Regions from separate parts of the Peribacillus sp. CSMR9 genome, predicted to be linked through region 2. Evidence: predicted binding sites of a transcription regulator. Region 2 holds the regulator's gene; the other holds the start of a gene.
What was found. Region 2 encodes Rex, which represses fermentation and respiration genes when NADH is low (regulators of the CRP and FNR family bind a similar motif). Its sites were predicted from a motif close to TTGTGAAATATTTCACAA; they were not measured.
Positions count from the first base shown of each region.

Region 1: qoxA (cytochrome aa3 quinol oxidase subunit II) is a predicted target of Rex. The motif match lies at 2,232-2,249, and genes of this name have one in related genera.

Region 1 covers NZ_JAOPHO010000003.1:116,407-120,624, reverse strand. The annotation lists gene kamA (lysine 2,3-aminomutase) at 1-510, shown strand, start outside; gene N9I19_RS03705 (YokU family protein) at 512-793, shown strand; partial or broken gene N9I19_RS25155 (amino acid permease) at 1,039-2,006, opposite strand; gene qoxA (cytochrome aa3 quinol oxidase subunit II) at 2,284-3,225, shown strand; gene qoxB (cytochrome aa3 quinol oxidase subunit I) at 3,276-4,218, shown strand, end outside.
Region 2 covers NZ_JAOPHO010000053.1:22,370-26,587, forward strand. The annotation lists gene groL (chaperonin GroEL) at 1-346, opposite strand, end outside; gene groES (co-chaperone GroES) at 406-690, opposite strand; gene N9I19_RS18745 (CPBP family intramembrane glutamic endopeptidase) at 1,027-1,752, shown strand; gene N9I19_RS18750 (YdiK family protein) at 1,749-1,961, shown strand; gene N9I19_RS18755 (redox-sensing transcriptional repressor Rex) at 1,992-2,654, opposite strand; gene moaC (cyclic pyranopterin monophosphate synthase MoaC) at 2,685-3,191, opposite strand; gene N9I19_RS18765 (ABC-F family ATP-binding cassette domain-containing protein) at 3,323-4,218, shown strand, end outside.

The DNA of each region.
Region 1 (4,218 bases), on a different contig from region 2:
TATCAGTGCGATCTGTCGGAAGGCATCGGTCATTTCAGGGCTCCCATATCAAAAGGGATTGAAATCATCGAGGGGCTACGTGGCCATACATCCGGGTATGCCGTTCCAACCTTTGTTGTCGATGCACCAGGGGGTGGCGGGAAAATCACATTACAACCGAATTATATCCTTTCACAATCACCGACAAAAACAGTGCTTCGTAATTTTGAAGGAGTGATTACAACATATCCGGAACCTGAGCATTACACACCAGGGCTTGCAGATGATTATTTCAAAGGGATATATCCTGAAATGGAAGAAAAACGGTCAGATATTGGAATTGCTGGTTTGATGAACGACAAGCAATTTAATTTGGTCCCTGAAGGACTGAAGCGAATGAATCGACGGGAAAATTATGGGACCAACCCAGAGCATGCATCATTGAAAAACCAGCGCGAAAAGAGAGATCTGTTAAAAGAAAAGAAATTCCAGGCACAGCAAAAAAAGAGCACTCCAAAGGGAGATGAATAGCATGGAGACGTGTCCATGGTGTGAGAAAGGGAAGCTTGCATCGGTAAAGGGGACGGTGTATTGGGAACTGCCGGATGGTTCGAGGGCTGTTGAAATTGATGAAACGCCATCGTTCCATTGTGATAATTGCCATGCGCTATTTCAGAGTGATGAAACGACTAAAGAGATTGAAGACCAGCTGTTTTTAATTGATACGAAACAGTTAGGGAAACAGACGACGTATGACGGGTTATTGAAGATGAAGCGGGTGTTAAAGCGGAATTATTTTGATTTTGGGAAATAACAAAATAATTAGAAGTTGCCTCATCTACTTTTTTTGGTGAGGTTTTTCTGTGCGCCCGGCGGTGCGGTCTATAGGGTGCACATCCCGAACGGTGAAGGCATTAGTAGCGGTGGCTTTCCGTGGTGACGCGGAATTCTGAAGTGAATTGAGATGGATTATTTAGAAGCCTCTTTTGGAGAGGTCTTTTGAAATTTCTTCAATAAAACAACTAATTTTTATTTTCAAAATACGAATGAAAGGCTAATTAATAAAATTAAGATCCCTGCGGCTGTCGTAAAGTTCTCGTAAATCTTACCAGGTAACAGCAACGCAGTGATAATAGATGCAATTAATCCGATTATTGCTATACATAATGAAGGAAGAGGGAGTTCCTTAAACTTTTTTAGCTTTTTAAAGAACAAAGCTGGAGCATCACCGCCATCTGCGAGGGTCACAAGGAGTGTTGTTACCCTAAATAAATGAAACGGTCATCGTTGAAAAACCAGCTAAGATAATAGTTGCGTTATTTATCTAGTGCCGTTACAAAGGGACTTTCCTTTTATTAAACGCCCCATGTGCAGCCATATAAACTGCAAGTCGGAGTGAAATGATATAAATCACCACTAGTACTATTAACATAATGATAACCGCTTTGGGAGCATCTTCCTTCCTTTTAAGTCTCATGGCCATAAGTCCAATTACTTCTATTCCTCCATAATCGTAAAAGTCATAGATTAAGAATGACCAAAAACCTTTCCAACCTTTCGGGAAATAGTTCATTGACTAAAATTAGGCAACCCAGCATGTTTTACATCCCCGTGAATCCATCCGACACGGCAGCCGCTGCAAGAATAATAAAAATAACAATAGCCGCCGTTTTGATAACGGTCAGTAAATAAAACCCTCATTGCCGATTAAAACGACAATAATCGTGAGAATGGCGTATCCAGCTGCAAAGAGCCAAAGAGGAACATTTGGAAGCCAAAATCTTGATAAGGTCGAAAGAGCCGTTAATTGGCCACCCATAATGAGGATGTTTGAACTCCAATAGTTCCAGCCGCGCTAAATTTGACCCAACGCCCATAAGCTTTGTTTGCATAGTAGCAGAAAGATCCAACTTGAGGATCTTCAGCCGTCATTTTAGCTAATAAGCTGTATACAAAATAGGTTCCAATAGCTGCGAAAAAAATCCAGTACAAATAGTGCAGCCAACCCCTATTAAGGACAATTGCACCTTTTTAAATTTTCTTCTTCACTACCCTTATTATGACCACTAGGAAAAAAAATCCATGCAGTAACTCCTCACATATTCAAATTCCTTTTCGAAGCAAGTAGGTATTTAGATTACCTGTTTCTCTGAACATTCTCTAATTGAATTCATACATATTCATCCCGCCTAAAAATGTAATTGTGAGAAATTACCATTCTTAATACACATTTTTTGGGATAACTTCATTTTTTGTGGATAACTTAAAAATGAAATCTTAAATCTTAAATGAAAGGATACATATATGAAAACAAAATGGGTTTTATTTGCTATTCTTTCTTCCATAGTCAATCTGCTTTCTGGCTGTGAATCATTAGCGGTCTTAGATCCTAAAGGACCTCAAGCCCAAACGCAAGCCAATGTGATTTGGCTATCAATTGCGATCATGACGGTTATTGTTATTGTTGTTTGTGCTATTTTAGTCTTTGTGTTAGCGAAATACCGTGACTCTAAACTACCTAAAGATTATGAACCACCCTACATTGAAGGGAATCATGTTGTTGAATCGATTATTGTGGGGGTGCCAATTTTAATCGTCATTTTCTTCTCCGTTGTTTCTGTAATTTCCAACAATAAAGTGGAAGCCACTCCGGAAGGGTACAAAGGTCAAGATCCATTAGTTATTTACGCTTCGTCATCTGACTGGAAGTGGCATTTTAGTTATCCAGAAAACGATATCGAGACAATAAACTACTTGTATATTCCAACAAATCGACCACTTGAATTTAAACTTTATTCATTCGGGCCTATCACGAGTTTCTGGATTCCACAACTTGGCGGTCAAAAATATGCCATGTCTAACATGGTGACCACATTACACTTAGCAGCGGACGAATCAGGGGAAATGATGGGACGAAATGCAAACTTTAGTGGGAAAGGATTCGCAGAAAATACGTTCCACGTCGAAGCGATATCTCAAGATAAGTTTGATGAATGGGTAAAGGAAGTTAAAGAAACTGCGAATCCTATTACTGAAGTAAGATTCAATGAATTATTAAAACCGGGTCATGAGGGACAGTTAACGTTTACTGGAACACATTTAGGCTTCTCACCAGCTCCAGAAGGTGAAAATGCTGGACATCATCATGGTTCAAGTGACTCTAACTCGAATTCAAAAGGTGAACATATGGAGCATGATCATAAGTCAAGTAATAGTAAAGAAAAATCAGCACACAATCATGAATAATTTCTTAGTCCATCTCAAGAAAAATCGTTTCAGAAAGGAAACACAAAAGTATGGGTTTTTACTCTAGATTTCTTATACCAAATCCTAGTCCCGTCATTTACTCATCAATGGTGGCCATTGGTGTTACTGTTCTCTTGATCATTGTTGGTTTAACCCACTTTAAAAAATGGTTTCATTTATGGAGTGGCTGGCTTACAACGGTCGATCATAAAAGAATAGGTATTATGTATCTTATATCTGCTTTGTTGATGCTATTTCGTGGTGGAGTAGATGCTGTGATGATGCGTGCGCAACTTGCCGTACCGGATAACAAATTATTAGATTCACAGCACTATAATGAAATTTTTTCAACACACGGGGTTGTGATGATTCTCTTTATGGCGATGCCGTACATTATGGCCTTAATGAATTTCGTAGTGCCATTACAAATTGGAGCCCGAGATGTAGCATTCCCACGTCTAAATGCCATAAGTTTCTGGTTATTTTTTATGGGTGCGATGCTATTCAACATCTCTTTTGTAATTGGTGGTTCTCCTGATGCAGGGTGGTCATCTTATTTCCCGCTTGCAGGTAATGAATTTAGCCCGCATGTTGGAACGAATTATTATATGATTGGTATTCAGATAGCCGGAATAGGGACATTAATGACGGGGATAAACTTTTTGACGACCATTCTTAAAATGAGAGCACCCGGTATGACATTAATGAAAATGCCAATGTTTACATGGTCTTCTTTAGTCACAAGCATTATTATCATTTTCGCATTCCCTGTATTAACAGTGGCGCTGATCATGGGAACAATGGATCGACTATTCGCAACCAAGTTTTTCACAATGACTGATGGCGGTATGGATATGCTTTGGGCTAACCTGTTCTGGGTTTGGGGACATCCTGAAGTATATATCTTAATCTTGCCTGCATTTGGTCTTTTTAGTGAGATTATCCCAACCTTTTCACGACGTAACCTATATGGCTATCGATCAATGGTTGCTT
Region 2 (4,218 bases):
GGATACCCATTGGGTTTGCACCAGCTGTTACGTTTTTAAGACCTTCACGAATCATCGCTTGCGCTAGAACCGTTGCAGTAGTTGTACCGTCACCAGCTACGTCGTTTGTTTTGCTCGCTACTTCAGCAACCAATTTCGCACCCATGTTTTCGAATGCATCTTCCAATTCAATTTCTTTAGCGATCGTCACACCGTCATTTGTGATAAGCGGTGAACCGAATTTTTTCTCCAGAACCACGTTACGACCTTTTGGTCCAAGCGTTACTTTAACTGCATCTGCAAGTGCGTCCACACCACGAAGCATGGAACGGCGAGCTTCTTCACTAAATTTAATTTCTTTAGCCATTTATAAGTACCTCCCTAAAATTTTAAGAAAATTTTCGTTCAGTTAAGTATGATGTATAATTAGCCGATAACAGCTAGAATGTCGCTTTCACGTAAAATTAAGTATTCAGTATCTTCGTATTTAACTTCAGTACCTGCATATTTTGAGAAGATAATTAGATCGCCTTGGGCAACCTCTAAAGCAACACGTTCGCCATTTTCAAGGACACGGCCAGTACCAACAGCTACTACCTTACCTTCTTGTGGCTTTTCTTTTGCAGTATCAGGAAGAACAATACCGCTTGCAGTCTTTTCTTCAGATTGAACTAGTTCAATAATAACGCGATCACCTAATGGTTTTAACAAGTGAAACAACCTCCTCATATTCTCTTGATAATTTGTTTCATGATTATTAGCACTCTTCACCATCGAGTGCTAACACATTTATAATATTAAATAAACCGAGCCTTTTTTGCAAGTATCTTATCGAAAATTTTTTATTAATTTCTGATAAATTTCGGGTATACTACTTTAGCATAATGATTCTTTTAACAAAGGTGCTAAAATGTTTTGTTAGGGGTACCTTTAAGTGGTGTTCTGTCTCATTATTTGATACCATTTTGGAGTATGCGTTTATAGATTGTCCCCATATCAGGAACGTTCTAAGCGGAATGGGTGACTAAATAAAAGGAGTTTTCATTTTTGAAAAAAGAATATTGGTTCGTCATCATCACCTACATTTCCATGCAATTATCCAGTATTGTTGGGGTACCTCTTTTCATGCTGATCGGGTCTTCAACTGGAATGACTGCTGATGAACTCCAGGTGAAGTCTGCAGCATACTGGATCGTATTCAGCTTTTTCGTTGCTCTATCCTTGATCCTGTTTTTAATGAGAAAAGATATGAAGGAAAAAATGGACAGAAGCACTCCAGCTTCCATTCCCACGTCCATATTATGGGCATTTGCCGGAGTGTTCCTCGCTCTTTTTGCGCAAAGCATTGCTGGATACATTGAACAGATGCTTGGGGTGGAGTCTGAATCTGAAAATACACAGCAGCTCATTTCACTCATTTACCAAGTTCCCATAGTCATTTTCGTCACTTCAGTTATTGGACCTATATTGGAAGAAATCATTTTTCGGAAAATCATTTTCGGATCACTTCATAAACGCTTTAACTTCTTTATTTCTGCTTTACTCAGTTCAGTTATTTTTGGCTTGGCGCATGGTGAATTGGAACATCTTCTTTTATATTCGGCAATGGGTTTTACCTTTGCTTTTCTTTATGCGAAAACGGGCCGCATCCTCGTTTCCATGAGCGCACATATTGCGATGAATACGCTTGTTATCATCTTTCAAGTTGTAAATCGGGATGATATTGAGAAGATGCTAGATACTGCACAGGCCTTCATCGGAGGTTTATTATGAAACGTCAATCACCATTATTCATGGGTATCATCTATGCAGGCTTAGGAGCTCTTTTTACCGCTATCGCGATTCAAACCGTCAGTTCTTCCGGATGGGGAATCTTTGCCTACATACTTGTACTAATTGCGACTTTAGACTTTGGATCGGGATTACGCATGATCATGCTTCACTTTAAGATTAAAGCCGCCCAAAAAAATAAGAAAAAATAAAAAAACGCTGCGAAGATGCAGCGTTTTTTTTCATTCCTCCAATGCAGCTTCTTCCACTACAGGATAATGTTTCAGAAAGTAGATGAGCGACTGAAGCTCCACGGCCAGGTCAATGTGGTGAACCCTTATGGATGGGGGTACCGTCAGCCGTGCAGGTGTGAAATTCAATATTCCTTTTATATCAGCTTTGACTAGACGATCGGTTATCGTCTGTGCTACCTGAGCAGGCACTGTCAAAATAGCCGCAGTAATATTATTTTCCTGCAATAGTGTATCGATTTGATCCATATGATAGATTGGCACATCAGCTATTTGCTTGCCGACCTTATCTTCTGAAACTTCAAATGCCATTTCAATCTTCGTATTATTATTTTTAATGAAATTGTAATTTAAAAAAGCAGTCCCTAAATTCCCCACTCCGATTAAAGCGACTTTTGTCAGTTCATCTTGATCTAGTGTTTTTCTAAAGAAGGATAATAAATAATTGACATTGTAGCCGTAGCCTTTTTTTCCAAGCGCTCCAAAGTAGGAAAAATCACGGCGAATGGTCGCAGAATCCACCTTTACAGCTTCGCTTAGCTCTGCCGAGGAAACTCTTTGTTTGCCTGAGGAATGTAAGTTCTTTAAAAATCGATAATACAATGGCAACCTTTTGGCTGTTGCCTGCGGTATCTTTGGGTCATGGTTCATCATTCTTCCCCGCCTTCACACATGCTTTTCAACTTAATCTCTATCTGTTTGAATTACTTGTCTTTTATAATCGTTACTAGACACTCCGCCTGTTTTCTCCACTAAGAATGTAGGCCCGATTACCATTCCCTTATCAAGGGCCTTACACATGTCATAAATAGTCAAGGCAGTCACGGTTGCAGCTGTTAACGCTTCCATTTCCACACCTGTACTCCCTTTTGTCTTAGCTTCCGTTTCAATCCTAAGCCTATATCCTTCATCTTCTTTTTCCCATTCAAAGGCTATATTGACCCCTTGCAGAGCAATAGGGTGGCACATTGGAATTATATTGGATGTATTTTTGCTGGCCATGATTCCTGCAACCTGTGCAACGGCCAGTACATCACCTTTTTTCATTTTCTGGTTCGTGACCAACTCATATATTTCATCGTTCAATAAAATGCTCGATTGAGCTATTGCCGTCCGGGATGTTTCAGGCTTAGCAGTCACATCAACCATCTTAGCCCGGCCTTGTTCATTAAAATGCGTTAAGTCTCCCATTTAAGTAACCCCTCCTAAATCATACACTATTATTCCACTTTATGTAATAGCTTGTTTTTGCTTGGAACCAAGCTGTTGCCGATAATAACTATAATACGTTACACTAACAATAATCAATTGAGGTGAAATCTATGATTTTATTACAAATCAATCAACTATCGAAATATTATGGAGCTGAACTTATTTTATCAAATATGAAGCTCGAAGTTCAAAATAAGGATAGAATTGCACTTGTCGGCCGAAATGGCGCTGGAAAATCTACTCTGCTAAAAATCATAGCCGGGCAGCTTTCCCATGATGGCGGTGAAATAATCAAACCAAAAGGTGTCACCATCGGATATATGGCACAGGACACGGGACTGGAATCAGAACTGACCATTTGGGATGAAATGCTGACTGTATTCAATGACCTAATAGAACAAGAAAAAGAACTGCGTCGCCTTGAGGCTGATATGGCCAGACCTGACATCTTTGAAAATGAAGCAATTTACCAAAAAGTATTAAATGAATATGACAGTTTGATGGTAGCTTTCAAAGAGAAGGGCGGTTATCAATATGAAGCGGATATTCGTTCAGTATTGCATGGACTTCAGTTTGCTGATTTTGACTATTCTACCCCAATTTCCACTTTAAGCGGTGGGCAAAAAACAAGACTTGCTTTAGGGAAGCTGCTTTTAAGGAAACCGGATATATTGATTCTGGATGAGCCAACGAACCATTTGGATATCGAAACCCTTTCTTGGCTTGAACAATATTTACAAGGCTACCAAGGAGCTGTTCTTATTGTTTCCCATGACCGCTATTTTCTAGATAAAGTTGTAAACCAGGTATATGAAATTTCCCGGAATAACATGAAAAAGTACTATGGCAATTATAGTTCTTACCTAGAGGGAAAAGCGGAAGATTATGAGCGGGACATGAAGCTTTTCGAGAAACAACAAGGGGAAATCGAAAAGCTTCGCGACTTTGTCCAACGCAATATCACAAGGGCTTCCACAACGAAAAGAGCACAAAGCAGACGCAAACA